Regions from separate parts of the Ruminococcus sp. D54t1_190329_F1 genome, predicted to be linked through region 2. Evidence: riboswitches for the same ligand, from Rfam matches in the RefSeq annotation. Region 2 holds a riboswitch; the other holds the start of a gene.
What was found. Region 2 has a riboswitch for FMN ahead of I2D69_RS06635 (ECF transporter S component). Riboswitches for the same ligand answer to the same signal wherever they lie in the genome.

Region 1: linked by a shared signal. The riboswitch ahead of ribD (bifunctional diaminohydroxyphosphoribosylaminopyrimidine deaminase/5-amino-6-(5-phosphoribosylamino)uracil reductase RibD) and the one ahead of I2D69_RS06635 (ECF transporter S component) in region 2 are both predicted to bind FMN.

What each region holds. Positions count from the first base shown of each region.
Region 1 is NZ_JADNDC010000022.1:44,842-60,796, forward strand. It holds gene I2D69_RS11560 (AraC family transcriptional regulator) at 1-831, opposite strand, end outside; gene I2D69_RS11565 (MptD family putative ECF transporter S component) at 1,057-1,638, shown strand; gene I2D69_RS11570 (energy-coupling factor transporter transmembrane component T) at 1,638-2,375, shown strand; gene I2D69_RS11575 (energy-coupling factor ABC transporter ATP-binding protein) at 2,381-3,895, shown strand; partial or broken gene I2D69_RS11580 (ABC transporter ATP-binding protein) at 3,892-5,445, shown strand; gene I2D69_RS11585 (TetR/AcrR family transcriptional regulator) at 5,821-6,420, shown strand; gene I2D69_RS11590 (ABC transporter ATP-binding protein) at 6,531-8,303, shown strand; gene I2D69_RS11595 (ABC transporter ATP-binding protein) at 8,305-10,038, shown strand; gene I2D69_RS11600 (class I SAM-dependent methyltransferase) at 10,061-10,876, shown strand; gene I2D69_RS11605 (class I SAM-dependent methyltransferase) at 10,901-11,707, shown strand; FMN riboswitch at 12,180-12,294, shown strand; gene ribD (bifunctional diaminohydroxyphosphoribosylaminopyrimidine deaminase/5-amino-6-(5-phosphoribosylamino)uracil reductase RibD) at 12,571-13,698, shown strand; gene ribE (riboflavin synthase) at 13,680-14,333, shown strand; gene I2D69_RS11620 (bifunctional 3,4-dihydroxy-2-butanone-4-phosphate synthase/GTP cyclohydrolase II) at 14,352-15,569, shown strand; gene ribE (6,7-dimethyl-8-ribityllumazine synthase) at 15,599-15,955, shown strand, end outside.
Region 2 is NZ_JADNDC010000011.1:18,804-34,758, reverse strand. It holds gene rsxC (electron transport complex subunit RsxC) at 1-924, opposite strand, end outside; gene I2D69_RS06685 (APC family permease) at 1,199-2,608, opposite strand; gene I2D69_RS06680 (P-II family nitrogen regulator) at 2,720-3,064, opposite strand; gene I2D69_RS06675 (helix-turn-helix domain-containing protein) at 3,146-3,982, opposite strand; gene I2D69_RS06670 (tyramine oxidase subunit B) at 4,022-5,149, opposite strand; gene I2D69_RS06665 (FAD-binding oxidoreductase) at 5,298-6,425, opposite strand; gene I2D69_RS06660 ((2Fe-2S)-binding protein) at 6,418-6,747, opposite strand; gene I2D69_RS06655 (FAD-dependent oxidoreductase) at 6,765-8,342, opposite strand; gene I2D69_RS06650 ((2Fe-2S)-binding protein) at 8,339-8,686, opposite strand; gene I2D69_RS06645 (hypothetical protein) at 9,023-9,517, shown strand; gene I2D69_RS06640 (NUDIX hydrolase) at 9,604-10,218, opposite strand; gene I2D69_RS06635 (ECF transporter S component) at 10,290-10,925, opposite strand; FMN riboswitch at 11,109-11,246, opposite strand; gene I2D69_RS06630 (mechanosensitive ion channel domain-containing protein) at 11,341-12,249, opposite strand; gene I2D69_RS06625 (DUF1294 domain-containing protein) at 12,366-12,629, opposite strand; gene I2D69_RS06620 (Tex family protein) at 12,735-14,894, opposite strand; gene I2D69_RS06615 (DUF975 family protein) at 14,925-15,752, opposite strand; gene I2D69_RS06610 (DegV family protein) at 15,915-15,955, opposite strand, start outside.

The DNA of each region.
Region 1 (15,955 bases), on a different contig from region 2:
GTCCGAAAGAAGCCTTGCGGCTTCGTTCATACGGATTTCCCGCAGCCAGGTGGATATATTCTGTCCATATACGCCTCTAAAATAATTTTTCAGGCTGGTTTCACTGACCGAAAAGCGTTCTGCAATCTGCCGTACAGGAATGTGCTGGCGAAGATCATCTGAGAGAATTTGCGCTGCCCTTTTTGCAATTTCAACCTGCGTTTCCGTGTAGAAGCCGCAGGTTTTCGGAGGCCGGATTTCCATGTTAAAAAGCCGGTGGAGAAGTTCAAGCGTATAGATTTGCAAATGGAAGGCAGAGGGCTTTTCAGATAGCCGCCAGAGTTTTTGAAATATATTTTCCAGCTCACTGTCCGCTCCGTTGATATATGTCTTATGGTTGCCACAATAATTTTCTTCCAGCGTAGGGAGGTCAAGTGAAAAAGATTTCAAAAGTTCACCGCAGGACTGTAAAAGAAGTGGCAGGTCAAAGTATATTTTTATGCCCTGATATTGCCGTGTGGGAAAGATATATTCTTTCTGTGCGGTCTGTTCACTGACACAAAAATCATTTTCCTTCAGGTAAATGTAGGAGCCGTCATCCAGAAGCAATTCACTTCTGCCCGAAACGCAATAGTTAATCAGCAAAGGCTTTAGATTTGAATTTTCATCCGACTCCGGCCATACGGGAGCGTTTACAAAAATAAAAGCCAAAGTCAGCCCCGGAAAGAGCGTATGGAATGTCATGCGTCCCTTGCCATCTGCCCGATTCAAAAGCAATGTGCTGCTATTTGGACTGTTTTTCAAGGTCACACCAGAAACAGCATCGCTGTTTTCTAAAATGTTGTATATCATGTTACGCAACTGCTTCGCCCCTTTCATCACGCAAAATCGCTGATATTATTATACCTGCGAGAAAACTCCCGGTCAATGGATATTCTGGCAGAGCGAAAAAACTCCTTGCTATACGGGCTTAAAATACCGATATATGCATAGAAGCACAGCTGAATTTATGCTATCATTAGGTATGGTTAGCAAGAACTAACAAAGACGAAAGTAATCATGTTAGGAGGTTTCGCAATGAACAACAAATTGCAAGGAAAGGACTTAATCAACATCGGTATTTTTACGGCGATTTACTTTATCGTCATTTTCGCAGCGGCGTCTATCGGTTTTATCCCGATCTTTATTCCACTTATCAGCGTGATCGTGCCGCTTGTGGGCGGTATTCCGATGATGTTGTTCTTCTCCAAAATTAAGAAATTCGGTATGCTTACCATCTGCGGAGTGCTGCTGGGTATCATTATGCTGCTGACCGGCATGGGCTGGTGGTGCATCCCTACCGGGCTGATCTTCGGGCTGATTTCCGATTTTATGATGAAAGCCTGTGACTACAAAAATGCCAAGCGCGAAGTGTTGATTCACGGCGTTTTTTCCATGTGGGTAATCGGCGCCTTTATTCCCATCGTTGTGACGCGTGACGCTTACTACCAGAACCTGCTTCCCGGTTACGGTCAGGAATATGCCGACACGCTCATGGCTTATATGCCCGACTGGATTTTGCCGGTACTGCTTATTGCTGCTTTCGTCAGCGGTCTTGTCGGCGGCCTGATCGGACGGAAGATTTTCAAAAAGCACTTTGAGCGGGCGGGAATTGTGTAATGAGCTGCGAACTTCTTGCAAGTCAAAAAAACAATAGCGGAATTTTATTAGACCCCCGGACAAAACTGGCGGTACTGATTACCATAGCTGTCTTTATTTTAGGCGGTTCGTATGAAGGCATCATGCAGTATTACATCATCGTGTTGGCGACGATCCCACTGTTACTTTTGTCAGCGGCCAGAAAATGGAAAGGCGCTGTTCTCTATATCCTGATTTTTGGAGGCAGTCTGTGCCTGGAAATGTTCGGTCTGTCACGACTGGCTGGCGTAGCAAACTACATTGCAGTAGCCATTGTTGGCATTCTGCTGAGGTTCACCCCCAGCGTGATCATGGGATATTTCGTGGTAACGACAACCACGGTCAGCGAATTTGTTGCGGCGATGGAACGGCTCCACCTGCCGCAGCAGATTACCATTCCTATGTCTGTGATGTTTCGCTTCTTTCCCACGGTTGCGGAAGAATGGAGCGCTATTGGGGACGCCATGCGGATGCGTGGCGTCCGCTTTGGTGGTGGAAAAGTCGGTGCGATTTTAGAGTATCGGATTGTCCCCATGATGATCTGCTCCGTCAAAATCGGAGAGGAACTGTCCCAGGCAGCCCTTACGCGGGGATTGGGAGGCCCAGTAAAACGGACGAATATCTGTAAGCTGGGTTTTCATGTGCAGGATGTTATTTTCCTGCTGATCTGTCTGGGAGCATTTGCAGCGCAAATCTATGTGCTTGCCGCAAGGGGGTGAAGGAAATGATTGAATGTCAAGATGTATCCTTTTCTTATCCTGCCAGTACCCTTCCCGACAGTGAGAGGCAGGCCGGTGGCGCTTTAAAACATATTTCCTGCACTATTGAGGACGGTTCTTTTGTCCTGCTCTGCGGGACTTCCGGCTGTGGGAAAACAACCATGACCCGGTTGTTTAACGGCTTGATCCCCCATTATCATGAGGGGACTTATACCGGCTCCGTCTATCTGGATGGAAAGGATACCCGTGACCTGTCACTGTTTGATATTTCTCTGAAAGTCGGTTCTGTATTTCAAAATCCGCGTTCTCAGTTTTTCAATGTGGACACGACCAGCGAACTGGCTTTCGGCCCAGAGAATCACGGCATAGCGGAAGATCTTGTGCGTGACCGTGTAAAGCGTGTAGCTGCACAGCTAAAGTTGGAGCCGCTGCTTGATAGAAGTATTTTTTCTTTGTCCGGCGGTGAAAAGCAAAAAATCGCCTGCGGATCGGCAGCGGCAATTGACCCGGATATTTATGTGCTTGATGAGCCATCATCCAACCTTGACGCATACGCTATCGCTGATTTTCGACAGCTACTCTTTACTTTGAAATCGCAGGGAAAGACCATCATCATCTCTGAACATCGGTTGTATTATCTGTCCGGCCTCTTTGACCGTGTCCTGTACCTAAAAGATGGAGAAATCGAAGGTGATTATACAGCAGAGAAATTTTGCGGCCTGTCGGCAAGACAGCGCGATGATATGGGATTGCGCCCTCTTGATCTTGCGGGGCTTTCAGAAGTTGAAGGCACGCCGCAGAGAATGAATGAGGCGGTTTGGACGATAAAGAATGTGTCCTTTGCCTATAAGCATGAGCCGGAAACCTTGCATATAACGGAAACCTCTTTCCCATTCGGCAGCGCCACGGCCATCATCGGACATAATGGTGCGGGAAAATCCACCTTTGCCCGGTGCCTCTGCGGGTTGGAAAAGCACTTCAAAGGAACGGTGCAGGATCAGAGCAAGAACTATTCCAGAAAAGAACGATTGAAACTCTGTTATATGGTCATGCAGGATGTAAACCACCAGCTCTTTACCGAAAGTCTTCTGGATGAAATTCTGCTCAGTATGAGAACCGAGAATAAGCAAAGGGCAAGAGAAATCTTAAAGGAGATGGACTTGCTTTCCTTTGAGGACTGCCACCCGATGGGACTGTCCGGCGGTCAAAAGCAGCGCGTGGCGGTTGCCTCTGCGATTGCTTCGGAGCGCCCTTTGATTTTATTCGATGAACCGACCAGCGGTCTTGACCTGTTTCACATGAGGCAGGTTGCCAATGTTGTTAATCAGGTGGCGAATACTGGAAGAACTGCGCTTGTGGTAACGCATGACCCGGAATTTATTCTACGCTGCTGCAATTATGTCCTTCACTTAGAAAACGGGCAAATTCAGGAAAGTTATTCCATAGAGGACAGCGATGGCCGAAAACGCCTGCTAAAGTTTTTTCTGAGTGATATGAAGAAGGAGGTGTCCACAGAATGAAGGAGGAAAAGAAAGAGTCGCCCATAAGCGTCTTATGGGGATGGGGCAAAGCTTATCATGGAAAATTCATCGGCAGTATTATCCTTGCGGTATTAGGCGTGGCCTGCCAGATGGTGCCCTATTTCTGCGTGGCGCATATTGTCACAATGATGTTGTCTGGGGAACAGAATTATTCCTGCTATGTGACCGCTGGTATTATTGCACTGTGCAGATACTTTGGGAAGGTGCTGTTTTCCTGTCTTTCTACAACGATTTCCCACACAGCGACCTATTACACGCTGCGCGATCTGCGGGAGAACATTACCGAGAAACTTGCCCGTGTGCCAATGGGGACGATTTTGGATACGCCCTCTGGACAGTATAAAACGACGATTGTTGACCGGGTGGAGGGAATGGAGCCGACCTTTGCACACCTGATCCCGGAAATGACCGCAAATGTGCTGGTTCCCATTGTGATTGTCGTGTACCTGCTTATTCTGGACTGGCGTATGGCGCTTTTGTCCCTTGTCACTCTCGTGGTGGGCCTTGTGGTTATGTCCGCCGGTATGAAAAACTATCCCGTCAAATGGGAGGGCGCAGTCAAGGCGGGCAAGCAGATGGCAGACGCCATCGTGGAATATATCGGAGGCATTGAGGTGGTGAAAGCGTTCAGCCAATCCGCCGGTTCCTACAAAAAATATTCTGACGCGGTGAATTACAACGCCAACTACTATGTGGACTGGATGCGAGAAAACCAGAAAACCATGAGCGCCTATAACGCCATCCTGCCCTCAGTGCTGATCTGCGTGCTGCCCTGCGGTTTTGCATTTTGGCTCTCCGGCAGCCTGGAACTTTCAGCCTTCCTGTCCATTGTGATTTTCTCGCTGGGGCTGATCGGGCCGATTATCGCGGCCTTTACCTTTACGGACGATTTGGCCGTACTGGGGACAAATGTGGAAGAAATCAGCCAGCTTCTGAACGCCGAAGAACTGAACCATAAGGACACGCCGGTCAAGCTGGAAGATACTGGCATTTCTCTTAGGTCTGTGTCGTTTTCCTATGACGGGACAACAGAGGTTTTGCATGATGTGAACCTTGCCATCCGGCCCGGAACCATGACGGCCCTTGTAGGGCCGTCCGGCTCTGGCAAGTCCACGGTGGCGAAGCTGATTGCCGGATATTGGGATGTTACATCCGGCAGCATTACCCTCGGCGGTCATGAGCTGAAGGATATACCGCTGTCTGAAATTGCAGATCAGATTTCCTATGTATCTCAGGACAACTACCTGTTTAACCGCAGTATCCGGGAAAATATCCGCATGGGAAGACCCAGCGCCACAGACGCGGAGGTGGAACAGGCCGCCGAACAAAGTGGTTGCGACGCCTTTATCCGCGGGCTGGACAATGGCTATGATACGGTTGTCGGCAGCGCCGGTTCCCACCTTTCCGGCGGGGAGCGCCAGCGTATTGCCATCGCCCGTGCCATGCTGAAAAATGCACCGGTTGTCATTTTGGACGAGGCAACTAGCAGCGTTGACCCGGAGAATGAGGACGAATTGCAGCGAGCTATCGAGGCACTGACTCATGATAAGACCAGCACTCATGAAATCGCCAGGTATCTGAAGATTACCGAAAAGGCAGTTTACAGGTGCATGGACAGGCTGAAAGAAAAAGTGAAGAAGATCTTCGAGTAATTCATGATAATCAAAAAGCAGGGTGTGAGAACAAACTCCACCCTGCTTATCATTTATTAGAAAAAAGGAAACTTTTGTCAAAACCAGTATTTAAAAATTTTATCAGTAATAAAGTGCAGAATGATGTTTGGATTGCAGTTTTTATGCAACTATTTCTTGTTGCTATTGACAAAACCTTTTTCAGAGATTAAAATTATAACAGCGTTATATAGCACTGTTATATAGGAGGTGTGCAAAATAAACGGAAATGGAATGACTTTAGAAAATATCCACCGGGCAGCGAAAGCGGAATTTTTAGAAAAAGGATATAAAGACGCTTCCCTGCGGAATATTGTGAAATCCGTGGGAATGACTACCGGAGCCTTTTACGGATATTACAAAAGCAAAGAAGAACTTTTTGAAGCCATCGTTGGTGAACATTATGAATATATTCGTAACCGTTTTATAAAGGCACAGCAGGAGTTCGCCGAACTACCAGCTGCCCAGCAGCCGGAAGTCATGAGTGATATTTCGGGAATCTGCATGTACGATATTCTCTATTATGCGTACGAACATTTAGAGGAATGTAAACTGATCCTCTGCTGTTCGGAAGGGACAAAATTTGCCGGGCTAATTGATGAAATGGTGGAGATTGAGGTAGATGGGACGCATGCCTATCAGGATGTCTTAAGGCAGCTTGGACGGTCCTCTCCGCATATCGATCCTTCGCTGGAGCATATTCTGATCACCGGAATGTTTCATACTTTTTTTGAATTGATCATCCACGAAATGCCGCTCAAAGATGCCGAAAACTACGTTAGAGAAATGCGCGCCTTTTATACAGCAGGATGGATGAAAATTATGGGGCAGTAATGCCTTATAATTTTTGTTCGATAGTTAGCTACAGCTAACCTAAATTCGGATATTGTAAGAACATAGACGTGTTCTCTTTATCATAGACACAAAGAAAAGGAGGAATTTTTTTGAAAAAAAAATCTAATTTATCACGCCTGCTGGGAATTGCAGGCAGCCATAAGTACCTGACCTATGCTTCCTGGGTGCTTTCTGCCATCAGTGCCCTGATTGCTCTGGTACCATTCTATTACATCTGGAAAATGATCAAGGAAGTATTGGAGGTGGCACCGAATTTTGCCCAGGCACAGGACCTGACCAGTAATGGCTGGATGGCAGTATTGTTTGCGGTTATAGCGGTGCTTGTCTACATAGCCGGGCTGATGTGTTCCCATTTGGGAGCATTTCGTATCGCCACAAACCTGCGTATCCAGACCATGGAGCATATTGTTAAGCTTCCTCTTGGGTTTGCCGAGAGTTTTGGCAGCGGAAAACTGCGCAAGATTGTCAACGAATCCAGCGCAGCCACCGAAACCTATCTCGCCCATCAGCTTCCCGACAGAGCCAATGCCATTGCAACCCCCTGCGGTCTTTTGGTGCTGTTGTTCGTGTTTGACTGGAGACTGGGACTATTGAGTCTTGTTCCGGTTGTGCTGGGGTTTCTGATCATGATGGCAATGACCGGAAAGCAGATGCAGGAAAAGATGAAAGAATACCAGAATGCGCTGGATGATATGTCCAATGAAGCGGTAGAGTATGTCCGTGGGATTCCGGTGGTAAAAACCTTTGGCCAGACGATCTTTTCCTTTAAGAAGTTTAAAGACTCCATTGACCGGTATAAAGTATGGGTGATTGCTTATACCAGGCAGCTTCGGACACCGATGATGTTCTATACAGCTGCGATCAACGGCGTTTTTGCCACACTGATTGCCGGAGGACTGTTGCTTACGCAAGACGGTGTGACTTCCGGTTTCTTACTGGATCTTATTTTCTATATCATCATTACACCGGTTATTTCTGTCACACTGACACGCATTATGTTCCAAAGTGAAAACGCCATGATCGTAGACGACGCTTTACAGAGAATTGACAGCGTTTTGCATTTGAAGCCTCTGGAGGAAACGAAACATTCAAAGCATCCCCAAAACGCTTCCGTGGAACTGAAATCGGTTCATTTCAGCTATGATGGAGAAAAAGAAGTATTAAAAGATATTTCACTGACCATTCCTGCAGGACAGACGGTAGCTTTTGTAGGTCCATCCGGCGGTGGAAAAACAACCCTTGCCAACCTGATTTCCCGATTCTTTGATCCCCAGAGCGGAATGGTAAAAATCGGTGGTGTTAATGTGAAAGACATCCCGAAAGAGGAACTCATGAACACGGTGTCTTTCGTATTTCAGAACAGCCGTCTGATCAAGGCATCTATTCTGGAAAATGTGCGTATGGGAAAACCGGAAGCTACCCGTGAGGAAGTTCTGACTGCCCTTCATCACGCGCAATGCGATGATATTCTGGAAAAACTCCCACAGGGTGTGGATACGGTCATCGGTACAAAGGGTGTCTATCTTTCCGGCGGCGAGCAGCAACGAATTGCCATTGCCCGTGTGATGCTGAAAAATGCTCCGATTATCATTCTGGATGAAGCCACTGCCTTTGCTGACCCGGATAACGAAAGCCGCGTACAGGCTGCTTTCTCAAGACTTTCCGAGGGTAAGACAGTGATTATGATTGCCCACAGGCTTTCTACCGTAACAAATGTGGATCAGATTTTTGTCATTTGCGACGGACGGGTTGCCGAGTGCGGAAACAGTCGCGAATTGCTTGCAAAAGACGGTATATTCAGCCGTATGTGGAAAAATTACCAGACTTCCGTGCAATGGAAGGTAACAAAGGAGGTGCAGTAATATGATCAAAAAACTGCAGAAAAAATATGCCCTGTCTGAACAGGGAGCAAAAGACCTGATCAAAGGCTGCCTGGCCTGTGTCCTTCAGAATCTGTCTTTTATGTTTCCGGTGGGACTTTTATATTACCTGGTCAGCGATCTGATGAACGGGGGTGTTCCCGGCGGGAAAATTCCATTTTATGTGGCAGGCTGCGTGGTGTGTATTGGCTTGATTCTGCTGACCACTTTCTTTCAATACAATGCGACCTATTTTGCCACTTACAAAGAAAGCGGTATCCGCCGCATTACCCTGGCAGAACATCTGCGCAAAATCCCCCTTTCCTTTTTCGGGAAAAAGGATTTAGCCGATCTTACCAGTACCATTATGGCGGATTGCACCTTCCTGGAGCAGAGTTTTTCGCATTTTATCCCTGAGCTTGCGGGTTCGATCATTTCTACAGTTCTGATTTCCATTGGTCTGCTCTTTACGGACTGGAGAATGGCACTGGCTGCCTTATGGGTTCTGCCGGTTGCCTTTGCGATTGTGGGATTTTCCGCAAAGATTCAGGAAAATCTGAATCAGAAAGCCATGGATGTAAAGATGGCCTGCGCAGACGGGATACAGGAGTGCATTGAAACGGTTCGTGACCTGAAAGCGAACAATGCGGAGCAGGCATATTTAAAAGGTCTGGAAAAGAAGATCCGTGCCGTGGAGCATCGTTCCATCCTCAATGAATTCGGCCTTGCTGTTTTTGTGGTTTCCGCATCGCTGGTGCTGAAGCTTGGTATTGCAACGGTTGCGCTGGTGGGAGCTGTTTTGCTCATGCAAGGAAGCCTCTCCGTGCTTACATTCTTTATGTTCCTTCTGGTAGTATCCCGTTTATATGACCCTCTGCAGGGCGCACTCCAGAATCTTGCGGCAGTCATCAGTACACGAACCAATATTGCCCGTATGAATGAAATTCTCGATCATCCCATCCAGCAGGGCAGTGATAGGCTTTCCAATCAGGGGTATGATATTGTCTTTGACCATGTCGGGTTTGCCTATAATACCGGAGAAACTGTATTGAAAGATGTCTCCTTTACGGCAAAGCAGGGAGAGGTTACGGCTCTGGTGGGCCCGTCCGGCGGCGGAAAAACAACCGTATCCCGGCTGGCAGCAAGGTTCTGGGATATTAACAGAGGAAAGATTACCGTGGGAGGCATGGATGTATCCCGAATAGACCCGGAAACACTGCTTTCTCTGTATTCCATCGTATTCCAGGATGTTACGCTGTTTGACAATACGATTCTGGAAAATATCCGAATCGGAAACAAAGACGCCACAGATGAACAGGTCATTGCGGCTGCGAAACTTGCCAATGTAGATGAATTTGCAGAAAAATTACCAGATGGATGGCATACCAATATCGGGGAAAATGGCTGTGAACTTTCCGGCGGAGAGCGCCAGCGCATCTCTATTGCCCGTGCATTTCTGAAAAATGCGCCGATCATTCTTTTGGATGAAGCTACTGCTTCCCTGGATGTGGAGAATGAAACTCTGATACAGACAGCCCTTTCCCGTCTGATCGCAGATAAAACCGTTCTGGTTATCGCCCACAGGATGCGTACCGTAGCCGGAGCAGATAAGATCGTTGTCCTTTCTGATGGTACAGTTGCAGAAGAAGGATCACCAAAGGATCTGGAAGAAAAGAATGGTGTATATGCCCATATGGTAAAACTGCAGACAGAAAGCCAGAACTGGAAACTTGCGTGAAGAAGGAAAAGGAGGTAGTGCAATGAAAAGGAACCAATGGAAGCAGGAGAATATCCGCCTTGGCACCCACGGGGAAGACTATGGAAGCTGGATGTCCAATCCTGTCTTTTACATCATTGGCGGAATCGGAGTTTTGGCCGCTGTGCTGGCTGTCCTCTCTTTTTATGTATTTCATGTCGCTGTTCTCGGTGTGCTGTTTGCCATCATCACAATCGCACTTGTGGTTTTGCTGATCTGGATCACATGGATCAGGCGGCAGTATGCCTTTGGCGGTGGCAGAATCATGGAACAGGTTCACCGGGTTGTCCTCTCGCACCTAGACTATGACGGTGAGGGCAAGATTCTGGAAGTAGGTTGCGGCTCCGGAGCGCTGACAATCCGTGCGGCTCTGACATGGCCGAAAGCAAAAGTAATCGGTATTGATTATTGGGGCGCTGTGTACAATTACAGCAAGGCACTCTGCGAGAAAAATGCTGCAAGTGAGGGCGTGGCTTCCCGCTGTGTATTTCAGCACGGTGATGCGAAGCAGCTGGATTTTCCTGATGAGAGCTTTGATGTGGTCATCAGCAACTATGTCTATCACAATGTCATGGGTGCAGATATGCAGAAACTGCTGCTGGAAAGCCTGCGGGTATTGAAAAAAGGCGGCGTCTTTGCACTTAACGATGATATGAAACAAAAGATGTACGGTGACATGGAAGGTTTTGCGCAGAAACTGCGGGATATGGGGTATGAGGAAGTACGACTTGTTGATACCGCACAGGAAGCTTTTGGCGCCCACCGTCGGGCTGCCATGATGATGCTAGGTTCTTCCCGGTTGCTTGTCGGTAGAAAGTAATGTATCAAAACAGGAGGTTTGGCTATGTCCAAGTTAGGAGTCGTGGAGGATACACTGTTCGTCCCTATGCTGGGAAGAATTTATGCTAGTGAGCATTACCCGCAAATTTTATATGATAAAAAAGCATTGGAATTGAAAAAGAAGCTGCCTTCAGACTTGATTAAACAGAATATGCAGAGCCAGTATACCCTTTTGGCCTCTGCTTCCCGGTCTGCTAATATGGATCGGATTATTCGGACTTTTCTGGAACGCAGACCGGACGGTGTGATTGTCCAGTTGGGCTGTGGTCTGGAGACAACCTATCACCGATGTGATAACGGAAAGACACACTGGTATGCCGTGGATCTGCCTCATGTAATCGAATACCGGCGGGGACTTCTTCCCGAACCAGAGAGGGAATTATATATTTCCGGGGATGCCTTTGCAAAGGATTGGATCAAAAAAGTTCGCAATGATGTATTTGATGCTCCTATTCTCGTTACTGCAGGCGGGTTATTTCATTATTTTGAGGAACATAAGGTCATTGCCCTTCTGCGTATGATTGGGCAATTTGGAAATATGGAAGTTGTTTTTGATACGGTGAACAAAAGAGGAATGACCATGATGAAGAAAAAATATATGAAACAGGTCGGCCATGCCGATGCACAAATGTTCTTTTATGTGAATTCAGCGGAAGAACTGGCAGCAAAGATCGGGGGTAATGTGAAGGTGATTGCGGAGGAACCATACTATCGTTACATCCCTAAAAATGGCTTAAAGCTATCCACAAAGGTCAGTATGACAGTTTCTGATCAATTCAAGATGGTAAAGATGATACATCTAAAACTATAGTGGATATACAATATCAGAGAGAGAGAACTTTATCATTTTTTCGGACGCACTGATGAAACACCATCAAAAGCCGCTTTCTATCACCAGCGTGCAAAATTAAAAGATAATGCACTATGGGAACTTTTGCAAATCTTTAACCAGAAGCTTCAACCAACTCTATACAGAAACCGTTATCGTTTGGTTGCTTGTGACGGTTCTGTTGCTGATGAAGTCGATCCGGAACTTCTGGCAAAAGTATTGGCTAATCCAGAGATGTGGGCATTGCTCAATTCACTGGCGAAAACGATGAAGTAATGAAAAATAGTGAAAAAATAGTGTAATTTTAATGAAAAAACAATTCATAAAACGATATAATATATGGATAAAATGAGGATATTTATTGTGTATATGGATATTCTATCTCCATCAGTAAACTAAGTAAAATAAAAATTCTGCTTTACAAACAACAGATAAAGTATTAAAATAAACAAAAAGATATCTTCAGGGCAGGGTGAGATTCCCTACCGGCGGTAAAGCCCGCGAGCCGAGAGGCATGATCCGGTGAGATTCCGGGGCCGACAGTACAGTCTGGATGGAAGAAGATGATAGTACAGTTGATTTTTTGTATGAATGAATGTAGTATCAGAGCTCTGAGATGGTGATCCATTTCAGAGCTTTTTATATAGGAAAATCAGACATTCATTTATCAATCATATGTAACAGATCAATTCCACCCTGCAGATATTTCTGCAGGCTTTTTTTGTATCTGGTACATCGTTTTCGAAATAACTATACCATTCACTTGTCTGTGAATCCGATTGCACATGTTTAAAAGCCTCGGCGTAGCCCAGGCAAAGAACAGGAATAAGAAAGAAGGAATAGAAATGACGGATCAGGAATATATGCTTCGGGCTATTCAACTGGCCAAAAAAGGAGAAGGCTGGACGAATCCCAATCCTATGGTAGGGGCAGTGATCGTAAAAGACGGAAAGATCATCGGGGAAGGCTATCATAAAAAGTATGGAGAACTTCACGCGGAACGTAATGCAATTGCTTCTCTTACAGAATCAGCAGAAGGTGCGGTGATTTATGTCACGTTGGAGCCTTGCTGTCATCATGGTAAAACACCTCCATGTACGGAAGCGATCATTGAACAGAAGATCAGAAAAGTGGTGATCGGTTCCAGAGATCCGAATCCGAAAGTGGCAGGAAAAGGTGTACAGATGTTAAGGGAAGCCGGTGTAACAGTAGTTGAAGATTTTATGAGAGAAGAATGTGATCAGCTGAACCCGGTGTTTTTCCATTATATTACTACGAAGACCCCTTATGTGGTAATGAAGTATGCCATGACACTGGATGGGAAGATCGCAACGAAAACAGGAGCATCAAAATGGATCACCGGAGAATCTGCACGAAAAGAAGTACAGCATATGCGGCATCAGTACATGGGAATCATGGCTGGTATTGGAACTGTGCTTGCAGATGATCCGATGTTAAACGTCCGGGTAGAAGGCTGGAAAAGTCCTGTCAGGATTGTGTGTGACAGTAAGCTCAGGATCCCGCCGGGCAGTCAGATTGTAAAAAGTGCGGAAAAGTACCGGACGATCGTGGCTTATGCAGAACAGAAAAATGCAAAAGAGAAAATAAAAATATTACATACCATGGGAGTTGAAACCATTTACTGTCCCGACGAAAAGAATCAGATAGACCTTAAGAAGCTGATGGCAGATCTTGGAAACAGAGGCATTGACAGCATCCTCCTGGAGGGAGGAGGTACGTTAAATGACAGTGCACTGCGAGCTGGAATTGTAAAGGAAGTACAGGCTTTTGTGGCACCAAAGCTGTTTGGCGGTGTGGCTGGGAAGACACCGGTAGAGGGTATTGGAGTTGAACTGCCGTCTGAAGCAGTGGAACTGAAATATACAGATATCTGTCAGATCGGTGAGGATATCCGGATAAAATGTCAGGTGTGTGATAAAAAACAGGAGGAATCATGTTTACAGGAATCGTAGAAGAGAAAGGAAAAGTCCGTTATATACAGCTGACAGGGGAATCAGGGATCCTGGCAGTGAAAGCCCGGAAAGTCCTGGAAGGGACAAGGATCGGTGACAGTATCGCTGTGAATGGTGTGTGTCTGACAGTTACGTCGATTCAGCCGGACGGATTTACTGCCGATGTGATGGCAGAGACGATCAGAAGAAGCAGTCTTGGCAGCTGCAAGGCCGGAAGCCAGGTAAACCTGGAACGTGCAATGGCTGCAGACGGTAGGTTCGGGGGACACATAGTAAGCGGCCATATTGATGGGACTGGCGTGATACGTTCCATGCTCCGGGAAGAAAATGCCATCTGGGTATCAATTGAGACATCGCCACAGATTTTGCATCTGATCGTGGAAAAAGGATCCGTCTGTATTGATGGGATCAGCCTGACAATTGCAAGGGTTGATGAAGCTGGTTTTCAGGTGTCGGTCATTCCACATACAGGAGAAGAAACCACTCTTTTGGAAAAGGTGCCGGGGGATCTGGTTAATCTGGAAAATGATGTGATCGGAAAATACGTAGAAAAACTGCTTGGCATCAGAAAAAACGAAGAAGAGAAAAAAGAATCCGGAATTACGATGGAGTTTCTTGAAGAATTCGGGTTTTAGAACAGGAGGATATACACTATGTCACAAAATTATCAGTACAACACAATTGAAGAAGCACTTAGGGATCTTAAGGAAGGAAAAATAGTTCTGGTCACAGATGATCCGGACAGAGAAAATGAGGGAGATCTGATATGTGCGGCAGAGTTTGCGACCAGGGAAAATATTAATTTCATGGCGACCTATGCAAAGGGTCTTATCTGTACACCGATGAGTGCAGAAATTGCGGCGAGATTGAACTTTCCGCCGATGGTTGCGGAGAACACGGACAATCACAGTACAGCATTTACCGTGGCAGTAGATCACGCAGATACAACCACAGGTATCTCTGCGGAAGAGCGCTCCTATACTATCATGAAGTGTGTGGATGATCAGTCAAAACCGGAGGATTTCAGAAGACCGGGACATGTGTTTCCGCTTATTTCCAGAAAAGGCGGGGTTTTGGTACGAAATGGCCATACAGAGGCAACAACAGATCTTATGAGACTTGCCGGACTGAAAGAATGCGGCGTGTGCTGTGAAGTTATGAAAGAAGATGGAACTATGATGCGTACATCACAGCTATGGGAAATGGCAAAAGAGCATAACCTTACATTTATTACGATCCGTGATCTGCAGGATTATATAAGAATACATGAAAAGCATGTAAAGGAGGAAGCCGTTGCAAACCTCCCAACGCAGTACGGTGATTTTAAAATGTATGGTTATATCAATGATATTACAGGAGAGCATCATCTGGCACTGGTAAAAGGTGATCTGGGAGATGGTGAGGATGTGCTTTGCCGGGTACATTCGGAGTGTCTGACAGGGGATGCATTCGGATCGCTCAGATGTGACTGTGGCCTGCAGCTGCAGACAGCGATGCGCCAGGTAGAAGCAGAAGGCCGAGGAATTATTCTGTATATGAGACAAGAAGGCCGAGGAATCGGACTGATCAATAAGATCAAAGCATATGCGCTTCAGGAGCAGGGATACGATACTGTGGAGGCTAATGTGAAGTTAGGGTTTGCACCGGATCTCAGAGAGTACTGGGTCGGGGCACAGATACTGTCAGACCTTGGTGTGAAATCATTAAGATTACTGACAAATAATCCGGATAAAGTCTATGGACTTGGCGAATTCGGACTGAAGATCAATGAGAGAGTACCTCTGGAGATTCCGGCACAAAAGTATGACCGGAAGTATATGAAGACGAAGCAGGAAAAGATGGGTCATATTTTTAAAGAAATAAATTTATAAAAAACAGCAAATATCAGGAGGAAGAAAAAATGAGACAGATCAATTTAGTAGAAGGAAAAGTAGTAGCACCGGAGGGAATGAAGGTTGGTATCGTGGCAGCGAGATTCAATGAAATTATTGTGAATAAATTATTGGGAGGGGCAGTCGACGGACTGGTAAGACATGGAGTAGAAGAAGAGAACATTACTGCAGCATGGGTACCGGGAGCATTTGAGATTCCGATTACAGCACAGAAGATGGCACAGTCAGGAAAATATGATGCAATTATCTGCGTTGGAGCTGTCATCCGTGGAGATACTTCACATTATGATCTGGTGTGTAATGAATCTGCCAAGGGAATCGCACAGGTTGAACTTGCAACAGGAATCCCGGTTTTATTCGGAGTG
Region 2 (15,955 bases):
CATACGAGGTTCAACAGCAACTACCGTTCCGCTTACGCTGGAATGTACAGGAGCGCTGATAAATCCAGCAGCTTCGCCGATCTTCTGACCGACTTTTACTGTATCACCAACCTGAACGATGGGATTCGCCGGAGCACCCAGATGCTGAGACATGGAAATTACAACTGTCTTCGGATCCGGGAACTTCTTAAGAGCAATGTGCTCACTGAATTCCTTGCGCTCTGACGGATGAACACCGCCATAGTAACCATCTAATCTGTTTTCTCTGATTGATTTCACATAATCGTTGATCACCTTGAAATTAACCTTGGAGAAATCACGAACCTGTACGGGCTGATTGAGGAATTCTTCCAGACGTCCCTGTTTCGCCAGTCTCTGGTAAATTTTCTCCCATGCGCAGTCCTTATTGGGATCTACTTCGCATTTTCCATTCTTTGCTCCACCGCACTGACCATTCACAAGACTCTTGGAACAGTCAACGATGGGACAGACACCACCGGTAATATTCAGATAACACTGTGCACATGCATCACAGCTCTTCTTGGTAAGTGCCATGCCATGATGACCTCTGTAGTTAAGGGTATTGCTTGCAGCAACAACCGGCTTACCTGCCAGATCTGCAACAGTCTGAATACCAAGGCCACAGGAAATTACTACCACATTCTCTGTTCCTTCCGGAAGCAGGTCCTGCAATTTTCTTTCTGTGTGCATTTTATTGCATAAGAAATCAACTTTCGCATTACCTGTGACCGTCTTTCCCTGTTCTTTGGCAAACTTCAGGAATTCATCGCAATCCGGTTCCTCAACCGTCTCAAATTCCTTAAAGCACTTATTACAGGCAATCACAAACAGGTTGTCCTTGCCGTTCAGCACTGATGCAAGCTCATCACTGCTTTTCAGCTTGTACTTAGTATAATTTTCCAATTGCTCACCTTCCTTATAATAGAAATTATATTCTTATACTATCTGTTCTTATCCGTTCCCTCCACAAAAAAACTTATAAAAGCAGATAAATAAGTTACTGTTTTTCCTTTATAATTTAACACAAACTGACTATTTTATCCAGTCTTTGTGACTATTCTGCCTTCAAATTATCTACAAAAATTCTAAAAAGCCAAAAAAGACGTTCTCTTTCTTCGCCAGAAAAGAAAACGTCTCATTCTTTATAAACTATTTATCTGTTACCGCATTCTACGCATTACCGCCACATTCCCCGCCTTTTCCGAATGGTATAATACATACTGTTCTCCATGGCCATAACCTTCTGAAGAGGCACGCTTTTGAATACGGGCATTTTCATCTTGTATTTGATCCAGAAGAAGGAGTAAATACCAAGCATCAGGAAGGTAATGCCGGTTACCAGCCAGATCATGTTCCGCTCTACAGGATCTGTAGAAATATTCAGAATCATATATACTGTTCCACAGATTCCGATAATTGGGAAAAGAGGACCACAGGGAACCTTGAAGGAACGAGGTGCCTTTGGAAGTCTTTTTCGCAAAATCAGTACATCAATATGAGCCAGTATGTAAGAGATCATCCAGAAAACAGAGCCAACCAGGATCAGGAAGGAAATGGCATCTGATGAGCCATCACTGAGGGCTGCGAATACGAAAATAAATGCACTTACAAATACAACTCCGAAATACGGAACCCCATGTTTATTTGTTTTTGCAAAAACACGAGGCATCATGTTCATTTTCGCCATTCCCTGACAGATTCCTGCCAGACCGTTTACTGTAGAATTCTGGGTACTTACAACTGCGAGTGCCGAGACAAACGTCATCCACACTTTTCCCGCATTACCAAGAAGATTTCCACCATAAAGCAGGTGTGGTGCAGCGGAATTTTCCAGTTCCGCCCAGGGTGTATAGTTATGGAAACCAAGAACCATCACAGACTGCACCAGACAGATCAGGGCAAGTCCGATCATCATTCCAAGAGGGACATTTCTTCTGGCATTTTTCACATTCTTAGATACCGGTATTACATATTCCGCTCCGATAAACAGCCAGAATGCCACTGCTATGGTGGACACAACACCTTTAAAATCCGTAGCCATACTGTAAGGCTGATGCACCACTTCCCCAGTACCAAGTCCCAGCATACCGATCACTCCAAGGATCAGCATGGAACCGACCAGAAGAAATGCTACCAGATCCTGGATCTTGGCAAACATATCCACACCGTACAGGTTGGCTATCATAACCACTACTGTCATAATGAAGGTGTACATCAGGCTTGGAATCGGCAGATGAATGGTAGATGCCATAGCATAAGCAAAAATAGAAGCCTCAACACCTGATGACATGATATTGCAGATCAAGTATCCGCCTACCATAGAAATCAGTGTCGGAAAAGGTCCCATACAGGCCAGGGTATACTGAGCCAGACCTCCTGTGGTATTTGGCATCAGAGCATTCAGCTCAGAGAGCGATGCCACCGTGGTCATATTTAAAAGACAGGCAATCACCATCGCCCCGATAAATACCACACCAATACTTCCGGCTCCCTGTCCCAGAGAAACCAGACAACTGGTCGCAATAACAAGTCCCACTGAGATGGAAACCACACTTCGCAGTCCCAAAGTTCTGTCCTTTTCTTCCATCCTGAATCACTCTCCTTCATTACTGATCAAATATCGCGCTGCACCGGTCTGAGGGGAATAACGCTGGCGCTTTGTCTGAATAGCTTGCAGAAAGCCTTTTTCAAACACGCTCTATAGTGCATCGATTCCCTCATCGCCAGTTCTCACACGGATCACGTTTGTAATATCATAAACAAAAATCTTTCCGTCACCAATATGTCCTGTATAAAGCTCCTGTTTGATCAGCTCCACGATCTCCGGCACCCTGGACTTCTCTACAACCACCGCAATCTGCTGCTTCGGAAGCAGCTCCATCTCATAGTTTTCATCCACTTCATATTCCTTAGTGCCTTTCTCAATACCGCATCCCAGCACCTGTGTCACTGTCATTCCGCGAACGCCAGCCTTGCTCAAAGCAGATTTCAATCCGTTAAATTTTGACATTCCTGTGATAATCTCAATTCTTGATAATTCCATAACAATCATCCTCCAGCCAGATTAATATCTTTATCCTCTATTCCCGTTATCTTTCATCCTAAAATTGGAATTTTAAACTCTCTATTCTATTTTCCCCGCTGCTAAGTTCTTACTTCTGTCCTTCGCCGCCAGATACTTTTTATATTTCTCCGGTGTGGTCCCTGCAAAAGCCCGGAAATCCTTCAGCATATGAGACTGGTCATAATACCCGCAGTTCAGAGCCGTCTCCTCACTTCCCGCCTGCTCTGGCGACTTGGTAATTTCTCCCAGAAAAGCCTGAAAACGGATAAACCGCTCAAACTCTTTGGGCGAGATCCCATGGATTTCCTTAAACACTCTGCGGATGTAACACTCAGAATATCCTGTCTCACGGCTTAGCATCTGAATGGAAATATTTCCATCTGTAGCGTAAATCCTCTGCCGCATATATTCTTCCAGAACATGTGCAGAATCCTTTGAATGATTTCCCTGATTGCTAGAAAGATACTGCATCAGGATCTGCGCCCTCTGCTTCACATCCGCCGCCTCCGCCAGGCACTCCGTAAGTCCGCTTCCATACTCATTCCGGTCGATCTCCATGTCTGCATTTACCACTTCTTTTATGGAAAGAGATTTTGGCAAAATACATTTTCCTGGCAAAAATCTTGCCCCAAAATAATATCTACCATCATCAAACTCCCAGTTCTTTGCCTTCAGCACCGTTCCACCAACCAGAACTTTTACATCTTTTTCTCCAATTCCAAAAACAAGATCTGTGCTCCCATCTGGAACTGCCCGAAAATTCCCTGAGTTTCCATTTTTTACATTAAATTCATAAAAACTGGAAATTCCCATTCTTCTGTTCAATAATTCCTGATAATCTTCCGCATCCAGTGTCAGATAAGGCTGCACCGGGGTTACGATTTTCTTGTCTTCCATAGGCTCAGCTCCTGAAATTCACCGCTATGGAGCCTTTCCTCACGCCATCTCCGGTTTGTCCCACAGCGGTAATTTTATTCCGATGCCAAGCTTCACTGCATTGCGATAAACGGTTCCCCCCCAGGCAATGTCCTCAACTGGCATGCCTCCTACAGAATATACAATAATCTCGTCATCACTTGTTCTTCCCGGATGTCTCTTCTCAATAATGTCTGTAATGTCGATAATATCCTCTGCCTCAATTTTTCCATCATGCTTCAGGTCTGTGAACTTGGTTCCGATGATCTGAACCTGCGGATAGGTAGGATAAGGATACTCTTCCTCCCAGGCCTCATAAAGCTTGGAGTTATCTACCACCAGCTTACAGCCTGCAAGAAAATCATCGTCAAATCTTGCAGCTGACGGCATACTGACCAGCGCGCCCTTTTTGATCCAGTCTCCGTTAATATAAGGGAAGGAAGAAACATCATCGCGGACAGTTGTGGTAAAGCTGATGATATCACTGTCCTTTACTGCTTCCTCCACAGAATCACAGATCTCAATATTTTTGATCTGAGGTAGCTCCTCCCTGATAAACCTGGTAAAAGCATCCAGAGACCGCTGGCTTCTTCCCTTTATTTTTACCGTATCCAGGTTCGGGCAGACACTGACGAAAGCTGCCAGAGATGTTTTTCCCATAACACCAGGTCCGATAATGGACACTACCCTGGAGTCTTTACGCGCCAGATATTTCGCGCCAACTCCAGGAATTCCACCGGTACGGTAAGCGCTTACCAGATTTGCTGACATCAGCGCCAGTGGAGCACCAGTATCCTTATCGTTCAGCATCATCATAAGAATAGATCTGGGCAATCCCACTTTCTTGTTCTCTACATTGGAACCATACCATTTCATTCCAGCCATCTGATAACTGCCGCCCAGGTACGCCGGCATTGCCATAAATCTTCTGTCATCTGCATTCTTCGGCATTCCTGGAAACTGTGGATCATCCGGGAACATGATCATGCAGCCATGGGAATTATGATTAGCACCTCCCATTACATAGTCGCCTTTATATAATGTAATCAAAAGATCCTCCATCACATCCACGCAGGATTTCATATCCTTCACACCTGCTTTGATCATATCCGGTTCACTTAAATATAAAAAATCAATTTTAGCATCCATATCCATGTCTCCCTTCTGAGTCTGTAGCTGTCAAATATATACTCATCCAGGAGCCGCTTTATTTCGCTTGGCTTCGCTAGGATGGAGTATAGCACATCTTTTTATTTTTGTACACTAGCATTTTAACGTGTGAAATTTTTAGCTTATTTTAAATTGCGGCATGAAACCTATCATACCTGAACGCTGACAGATCCAACGTTGTCTCCTCTTCCAGTGCCGTCTCCGCCAGCAATTTTCCCACAATCGGTGAAATTCCAAATCCATGTCCGGTAAATGCACAGGCCACGATCAGCCCCGGTACCTCGTCCACATTTCCCAGAACCGGTACACCGTCAATGCAAACATCCTCATAACCAGCCCAGGTCCTTACAATCTTTGCATTTGCCAGCTTCGGGATATACTTCATAATTCCACGGCAGATACAAGGAGCTGTAATCCCCGAAGTCATATTATGTCCATTGTCCTTATTCACTGTTTCAAATCCGGAAGCTCCGCCGAATACAAAAGAGCCATGGTCTGTCTGGTGTCCGTAGAAATCTGCATCCGCAGTACCAAGCATCTGACCGAACATTTTCGGCTCTGCCTCTGTAACCAGCGCCTCGATCAGATCATTTGACATTGGAACATCAATTCCCACAGTACCAAGAAGCTTCCTGCTGGCATAACCAGCCGCCACAATTACCTTATCGCCCTCGTAAACGTTTTTCTGCGTAACAACCTTTCTCAGCTTTCCCTTCACCTTCTGAAGCTCCACAACTTCTTCCCCGGTGAAAAACTGAACGCCCAGTCTCCTTGCTGCCCTGTAATAGCCCAGAGTGGTCAGAAGAGGGTTTGCATGTCCGTCTGTAGCGCACCAGCTGGCTCCAATTACCTCATCACTTAAGAAAGGATTGATTTCCCGAACCTCTTTTCCATCGATCATTTTTACATCCAGCCCACAGGCAGTTGCCCGGTCTGTAAGCCCCTGGAGGATTTCCATATGACGAGCTGTTTTTCCAAGCCGCAGGTTGCCCTCTTTGTGATATTCCACATTGATTCCCAGCTCCTCGGAAAGAACCGGCCACATATTTTTCACTGCATACATGGCAAGTGGCAGCTCCCTTGGATCTCGGCCTGACTGACGGACACCGCCTCCATTTCTGGCAGAACCACCATTTCCAATACTCTCATCACGGTCAAGGACGATTACGGAAGTCCCCTTTTTGGCCAGATAATAGGCTGCGGCACATCCAATTACGCCGCTTCCCACAATGATCACATCTGCTGTCTTACTCATCGTCCTCACCTTCCTTTGCGTAAATTTTCATCTCTAAGGGTCTCATAGGAGCTCTTGAGGTTGCCGGTTCCAGAAGTGCCGGGGAAACTCCAAGCTCTGCCGCCACGATCCTTTTTACCAGTTTGGCACAGGTCTGTCCCTGGCAAAGCCCCATTCCACAGCGTAGATATCTTCGGATTTCCGTGATGGTGAACATTCCATCATGAACTGCCCGTCTGATTTCTCCTTTTGTTACTTCCTCACATCTGCATATAATTCTGTCATCGTCAGGCTCCGGGACGTATTCTCCCAGCTGAACGGTTCTATCATAAATACTTTCCATCATACAATCCCTCCGCCTTATTTTGCTCTGTAAAATCTGGCCTTCATTGCCATATCTGCTGGAACCTTTATAGTAAGAAGATTGGTATGGTCAAAGGCTTTCACACTCTTTACCGATACCACCTCAGCCTCACAAACCGGCTGGCCGTTTCTTCCAAGTCCCAGTCCCTTTTCCCCTTTTTCCGGCAAAGGAAGAAATTCATAAGGAATGGTGACTGTGGCAAAACCAGGCTCAAAGGTTTCATCTACCAGGAAGATGGCCTGTCCTGAACAGGAGGCTACGCACATTCCGCAGCCAACACATGTGGCGTTTTCCTCCACAGCCGGAAGGGAGGTAATATGTGCCCCAATCTTAATGCAGTGCTTTGGACATGCATCCTGACAGGGGTTGCAGGGAATGTTCTGTGTGCACTCCATCACCGGATGAACACCAGCTCTGTGGGTAACACCTGGGAAACGCTCGATCTCCTCATCTGCCACATAGCCTTTTGTGAGAAGATTCATGGAAACATCGATTCCCTCTTCTGTCTTTTCAATCAGCCTGCCTCTGTTCTTAGGGGCAAACATGCCCTGGCGAAGTCCGTCAAGGGCTGCCTCATTTACCTTTGCCCCTTCTTCCAGTTCTGCCTCCTCTATGTAGCCAAGATATCTGGAAGCTGCAATTCCAGCAATTCTTCCCTCAATCATGGCGGAGCTTGCTTCCTCGATTCCGGATACATCGCCCGCTACGAAAATTCCTTTAATGGAGGTCTCCCCATACTCATCTACGATTGGCACCTGGCCACCGCGCTTCGGATTGTCTTCCATCTCACAGCCGGCCATTTTTAACAGCTGTGACATTGGGGAAAGACCAACTGCCAGACAAATGGTATCCACGTCGAAATGCTTTTCTGTTCCTGGAATAAACTGAAAATGATTGTCAACTTCCGCAATCGTTACACCTGTCACATGATCTTTTCCTTCTGCTTTCACAATGGTATGGGAAAGGTAAAATGGAACTCCCGTTCTGGCAACCTTTGCAGCATGTACGCCATAACCTCCGATTCTCGGTGCCGCGTCAACCAGTGCAACCACATCACAGCCACACTGTTTCAGCTGGAAGCTGACAACCAGACCAACATTTCCGCTTCCCAGCATCAGGATCCGGCTGCCAGGCTTTACACCGTGAAGGTTCATCATTGTCTGTGCTGCGCCTGCTCCGATCACACCCGGAAGAGTCCAGCCGTCGAAGGTAACCATATTTTCTGCAGCTCCTGTGGCAATAATAATGGCATCTCCTTTATAATGGAAAATTTCTTCTCCCTTTTTTACCACGATTTCTTTATCCTGATACATTCCAATGACTGTGGAATTCAGTTCTACATCAACACCTGCCTTGGCAGCCTCTGTAAGAAGCTCTTCTCCGATGACGAAGCCTCTGATCTTTGCCTTATGCTCTTTGGAACCGAAGAATTTATGGATCTGCTTAAACAGCTGTCCGCCAGGCTTTTCATTCTCATCAAATACAACTACCTTCAATCCTCTTTTTGCTGCCTCAATTGCTGCTGACAGACCAGACGGGCCTGCGCCAACTACGATCAAATCATATCTTTTCATCTTGTCTGTCCTCCTGTTTTCTGTTCCTCAAACGGTTCTGCCGATACACCATATTGTGTCTGAACCTTCATTCCTGCTTTCAGCGGGGTTACACAGGTTCTCACATTTGGAACTCCGTCCACAACCATAACACAGTCCGTGCAGCGTCCGATCGCACAAAAGATTCCTCGAGGCGTATGCTCCTTCTTCGTGTAACGGTGGATCAAAATTCCCGCCGCTTTTAATGCCGCTGCGATTGGTTCCCCTTCATACCCCTGAATCTTCTGACCATCATATGTGAAATTTACTAATCTTCCCTTCTGCGGTACTCCTAAAATCGGATGCTCTGTAATACGTGTACCCATGGTATTTCCCCCTTTTTGATAGACGGACAAATCTGCTGTCCGGGACTTTCATCGCCAAAAAGGCGCCTGCAAAATAAATTGCAGACGCCTTTGTCTTTTACGTTGTTGATTCTTTTTCTTAAGTTGTTCGTATTATAGTTTATGTAAATGGATATGTATTGTAAAAAACGATACCAGAGCATGTTTGAAATATTTCCAACACTATTTTTACAAAATCATCTACAGATATGTTATAATGGGAGTATCTGTTGAATATCGTTAAAAGAAATATTATGCTTCCATTCAGCATAGAACATTAAAGCATTAATGAAAAGATACTTACGAGGTGTAAAGCTTATGAAATACAGAGATGAGTTCCACATTGCATCCACTGCGATTCTGCTCAGTGTGGCCATGGTGGGAATTTCCGTAGTCGTTCCCAAAGAAAACAGAGTACCAACTGCCAAGACCACATTAACAGAGGCTCCTGAAACAGCTGCAGAAGCGGAAGCTGCACAGCAGGAAGAATTTCCAATTTACAGTCAGGACAGTAATTATGACGAGACTTACGATTACAGCCAGGGAGATAGTTCCTACGATAACAGCTATGATTCTTCTGGCGGTGATTCTTCAGGAAGCGACCAGATCACTTATCCTACTGAGGATTCTGGAGATAGCTCAGGAAGTGACACTTCCGATATTCCGGATTATACAGAAGATACCTCCGATGATTCCGGACAAGATAACGATGAGAACTGGGATTATATTGATAATGGAGATGGTTCTGGTTCCGATAACGGAGGAAACTATACGGAGGATACCTCCGATCAGGATATTGAATACTATGAATAAAAAGAATCCTGCCCGGCAGGGCTTGGAAATTCCAACAGAATTTCCTGCTACATAATAAAATCCCCGGATTTCCGGGGATTTTATTATTATCTGATCTTATTCAAAAATCCAAATGGTTCCTTATCTTCCAGAAAATGCATCAGCATATATGCCGTCATGATCGCTACATTCTCTTCCTTCAGAATCCGCTTCACTTCCTCGCGGTCCGCCAGAATCACTTCAATCTCTTCCGTATCTTCCTGTGCCTTGGAACTGATTTCGCCGCTGGCATATCCATATACAGTCGCACAAGACTCGTCTGTCATTCCTACAGTAGTGAAATAAGGCTTCTGGTAAGCTTCTGCTACCGGAATGGGATCAAGCTTCAGTCCGGTTTCCTCGTACATTTCACGAATTGCGCCTTCATGGTAATTCTCATCCGGCTCTACCAGACCAGCTGGAAATTCATAAATATAATCGCCTAATGTATAACGATATTGGCGAATCAACACCACTTTGTCATGTTTTTCGCCATAAATGCTATAAATGATCACACCGTCCGGATTGTTCTTATGTGTCACCATTTTCAAGCTGTCTACATCTTTTGCACGGGAAGACACAAAATAGTTTACCGGGGTATTGTGCACACTGGTGGCTTTTACATTATAAAGGTTTACATAACGATTATCTGTCTGTTTGGTAATGCTGTTGATTTTTCCCATAGGAACCTCTTTTCGTCAGTTCTTGCTGTTCTGGTCAGAGGTCTATCTAGATCTCACCAAGGAACAGAGAATCAGTCACCGCGAAGAATCACACGAATTCTTTTATAAATAAAGAACACGATCACTGAGGTTAATGTGTATTTGAATAAATTGAATGGTACAAGGATCATAATTGCAAAAGTAAGAAGGTTGGTTACACCGCTGTGTACTGCTGCACCCATTTCAATAAATGCCTGTACCGGCATTCCAAATGCCTTGCCGTATGCAGGAAGAAGTACAAATGCGTTTACAAAGCATGCAAGCACTGTGGTAAGAATTACACCAGCTGCCATACCTGCCACTGCATGTGTTCTTGTCTTCTTATGCTGATAACGATAGATCAGTCCGGCTGGAACTACATAAGAACAGCCAAAGAGGAAGTTTGCCACATCACCAACGCCTGCTGTCATAGTTCCCTTAGTTACCAGATGTACCAGAATCTTCACCAGTTCGATCAGTATACCTGCTACAGGTCCCATTGCAAAAGAACCGATCAGTGCTGGAATCTCAGAGAAATCCAACTGATAAAAGGACGGTGCCAGAAATGGCAGCGGTACCTCAAAATTCATCAACACACCTGCCACAGCGCCTAACATTGCTACCTGGGCAATGGTTCTGGTGCGGCTTCGCTCCATTACATTTCCATTTTTGATTACTTGTTCGCTCATACTCATTGCTCCTTAAATTATAATATTTAAAGAAAATTTCTGCAAGTATGGGATTAAAATGTTACCAGTAAACAGTAACGGTTACTGTTCACCAGTAACGTTAAAATCACCACATAAAAAGCCCCGAAATCTCTTCCGGGGCAATGAGCACGTACAAAAAAATCAACCGATCTAAATATTCTGCGCGTTCTTCTCTCATCCAGACTTTACTGTCGGTTTTGGAATTTCACCAAATCAGCCGCCAAAGCGGGTCGCGGACTATACCGCCGGTAGGGAATTTCGATTTCCAAGGATTTCGATCACCCTGCCCCGAAGAAATTTTCTTTTCATGGTGGATTATACAATAGAAATAGGATAATTTCAATAGGAAATCTATTTGTACATTTATTTCATATTTTCTATTATATATCTATTATCATTTGTCTTTATTTGCCTCCACAACATGCACATCCATCTGCGGATACGGAATAGAAATTCCGTTGGCATCAAAAGATTCTTTGATTTTCTCATTCAGCCGCCATTTGATCTTCCAGTATTTATCGGTGGGAACCCAGACGCGAAGCCCCATGACTACGGCGCTGTCAGCAAGTTCGTCTACAAAGACCAGCATGTCTTTGTCCGATTTGGTTCCGGGATCTTCCTGTAAAATGTGCTGCAAAAGCTTTTTTGCTTTCTTAATATCAGAATCATAGGAAATTCCCACTTTGATTTCCAGGTTACGCAAATTCTGCGCAGTTACATTGATAATGGTGCTGTTGGATAATTTTCCATTTGGAATGATTACATGCTTATTGTCAATGGTGATCAGGGTCGTATAGAACATCTCAACCTTATATACGGTTCCCTCCGTCCCACCAGCCTGATCCTGTATAATATAATCTCCTACCTGAAATGGCTTAAACAAAAGTAGCATAACGCCGCCAGACAGATTCTCCAGACCGCCCTGCAAAGCAAGACCAATGGTAACGCCGGCAGTTCCCAGAAGAGCTGCTACTGAAGATTCCTTCACACCGAAATTAGTAGCTATATTAAAAATCAGAATCAGATACAGCAAAAATTTTCCAAAAGAACAGATGAACTGGGCAACCCCCATGTCTATGCCGGCCTTTTCCATGGAACGCTTCGCAACTTTCAGCAGCCACTTGATCAGCTTTGTTCCCACATAAAAAGCTACAATAGAAAGAACCACTTTCATTCCGAAGCTGATCAAATCCGGAATATGACCGTTAAAGTAAGCCTTGATCTGATCCCAGTTGGAGCTTACTTTATCCACTGTTTCCTGGACAGTCTCCTGAACTGCATTCTCTATAACCTGTCCTTCCAAATTCCCATCTCCTTTTTTCAGTCCTTTCCCGTAAACAATTCTGTTTCTTGCTATCCAAAAACAATTTCGTCCTGTTTTCCACCGGAAATTCATTTTGGAAACAAATTATCCACCGTCTACTGCAAGACTCTCCACAGTATCAACTGCGCTGCCAGAATTAACGGCACACCCAGACGGAATTTCCATTTTCTGATTTTATGATGAAAAAATTGCATTCCAAGAAGAGCTCCAGCGGAACCGCCAATGGCAGCCACCGCAAGAAGCTGGGCTTCCGGGATGCGCCACTGTTTCCGGATGGCTTTCTGTTTATCGATGCCATACATCCCGAATGCTGCAATATTAACGAAAACCAGATATACAACAAGAATATTTTCTAACATTTTAATCCAACTCTCTAATTTCCCTGCCAAACACGCTATAAAGCGTGTTTGAAAAAGGCTTTCTACAAGGCAATGGCAAGAGAAATAATGTTTTCCCTCTTCTCTTTATTTATTTAATCCCTTCATAGAAAGGCTGATCCGGTTCTTCTTCTCATCCACACCGAGAACACGAACCTCCACAACATCTCCAACGCTTACAGCTTCCAACGGATGTTTGATAAATTTTTCACTCATCTGGGAAATATGAACAAGTCCGTCCTGATGAACTCCGATATCAACAAAAGCTCCGAAATCGATTACGTTGCGGACAGTTCCTTTCAGGATCATACCCTCTTTCAGATCCTTGATATCCAGTACATCTGTGCGGAGAATCGGCTTCGGCATCTCATCACGCGGATCTCGTGCCGGTTTCTCCAGCTCTTTTACAATATCCCGAAGAGTGATCTCTCCAATTTCCAGTTCATCAGCAGTCTTCTTGTAATCCCTGATCTGTCTGGAAAGTCCGGCAAGCTTGCCTCCTGCAATATCCTCAGCGGAATATCCCAGTTTCTCAAGAAGCCTGGAAGCCGCCTCATAGCTCTCCGGGTGAACGCTTGTCGCGTCAAGAGGATTGGAGCCGCCTGTAATACGCATGAAACCAGCGCACTGCTCGAATGCTTTCGGTCCAAGCTTCGCAACCTTCAGAAGATCTTTTCGGCTTGTGAAACGGCCATTCTCCTCACGGTAAATTACAATGTTCTTTGCAATAGCCTTGGAAACACCGGAAATATACTCAAGAAGGGAAGCAGAAGCAGTATTTAAATCCACACCTACTTTATTTACAGAATCCTCAACCACACCTGTCAGAGCCTCGCCAAGCTTCTTCTGGTTCATATCATGCTGATACTGCCCTACACCAATGGATTTCGGATCGATCTTAACCAGCTCAGCCAGAGGATCCTGCACACGTCTTGCAATGGAGGTAGCACTTCTCTGTCCTACATCAAAATTTGGGAATTCGTCTGTAGCAAGCTTGCTTGCAGAGTAAACAGAAGCACCTGCCTCATTTGTAATCACATACTGAACCTTCGCTTCCGGAATCTCCTTCAGCATATCAACAATAACCTGCTCAGACTCTCTGGAAGCAGTACCATTTCCAACAGAAATCAGGGAAATGCCATACTTCTTGATCATAGCTTCTACTGTATCCTTCGCAGCGCGAATCTTCTTCTCGTTAGTAGGAGCAGTTGGATAAACAACTGTGGTATCCAGAACTTTTCCAGTAGGATCTACAACGGCCAGCTTACAGCCTGTACGGAAGGCCGGATCCCATCCAAGGACAGTCTGTCCGGCGATTGGAGGCTGCATGAGAAGCTGCTCCAGATTTTTGCCAAATACTTTGATGGCTCCGTCCTCTGCCTTCTCAGTCAAGTCACTTCTGATCTCGCGCTCGATTGCAGGAGCGATCAGACGCTTGTAACTGTCCTCTGTCACTTCTTTCAGAATCGGTGTAGTAAATGGATTGTCTCGGGTGATCACCTGCTTCTCAAGGTAACGAAGAATATCTTCTTCTGGTGCAGCTACCTTGATAGTGAGGAATTTCTCTTTCTCACCACGGTTCAGCGCCAGCACACGATGTCCAGCCAGCTTCTTCACCGGCTCCTCAAACTCATAATACATCTCGTATACAGACTGTGCCTCCGGATCTTTTGCCGTAGAACTGATGGTTCCTTTTTTTGCAGTAAGATCACGGATGTGGATTCGATAATCTGCCTCATCGGAAATATGCTCTGCAATAATGTCCTTTGCACCAGCAATGGCATCTGCCACAGAAGCAACCTCTTTTTCCTCGGAAACAAAGGCTTCTGCTTCTTCCTCGATGGACTTGCCTGTCATCTGAAGCATAATAATATTTGCCAGCGGCTCCAGACCTTTTTCCTTGGCAATTGCTGCCCTGGTACGTCTCTTCGGACGGTACGGACGATAAAGATCCTCTACCACTACCAGTGTCTGTGCTGCCAGGATCTGTGCTTTCAGCTCTTCTGTCAGTTTTCCCTGGTCCTCAATGCTGGAAAGAACCTGATTCTTCTTGTCTTCCAGATTTCGAAGATAAGTCAGTCTCTCGTTCAGGTTACGAAGCTGCTCATCATTTAAGGTTCCAGTAGCTTCTTTTCTATATCGTGAAATAAAAGGGATGGTGTTTCCCTCATCGATCAATTTAACAGCAGCTTCTACCTGCCATTTCTGCACCCCAAGTTCCTGGGTGATTACCTGTAAAATATCCATTTTTTCAATCTCCTCTTGTTGCTTGTATTTCTAATTTCTGTAACCGTCATTATTTTCTGTATCATATCCGTTTCCAGAATCATTGGTCCAGTTATGAAAGCCGCCGTCAGCAGTTCCATCTCCTGGCAGTCTGTAGTCCAGTTCCCCATCCAGATCCCGATAAAATGCCACCATGGACATTTCCATATAAGGCATGATCCAGAAAAGTGCAATATAGAACGTGAACACAGATAATAACAAAAGCGGGATAAAGCTGAGATTCAGCTTCACATATCTCCAGATATTTCCCTTCATCAGCCTTGCGCTCTCTTTCAGTGCCTGGATTCCTCCAAGCTCTGTGTCATCCGCCATGAGAAAGTAGGTCATGGCAAATGGAAGGGAAATAAGAAAATTCAGCAAAGTGCTTACAGCCAGCAGTCCCAGAGTCATGGAAAGCCACTGGATCTGGGAATCCACAGTCAGTCCCGGATCTGTGGTAAAGCTCACATAATAGTAAGGGATTGCTGTGACCAGCTGGATCAGCGCCAGCACAAAGCCTGCAACGATCACCCTGTCTGGCTGGTTTTTGAAAAAGTAGCCCAGATCTCCCAGAGAAAACTCCTTTCCCCTGGAAATATTCAAAAGCATATACCCCAGACCAGCGGAAATGATCCCCACGATCAGTGACACCACCAGCATAAATACTTCACTGAGAACCAGATCCAGCGCGGATGTGCCAGAAAATAAATTGGTAGAAAGGATTGTTCCTAAAGTATTCAGACCATACACTGCCAGAAGCCCAAGGATCACAGTTCCAACATGTCCCTGCAATGCCTTTTTTGCCTGCAGTTTGATTTCCTTCGTACTTCTTTTTTTCATAATCATCATTCTCCTTTGCAGTGAAACAGCAGGCCGGGATTCTGATGCATCCCGGCCAGATATATTGCAGCACCATTTCGCTGTTTTCACTTTTTGCTCCATTAAGCCATGCCAGTTGTTCCCAATATAGCATTCTTCCATCTGACATCTGTAATTTTTTAATTACGCCGTTCTCTTGTTTCCCCAGAAAAACAGCGCTACCG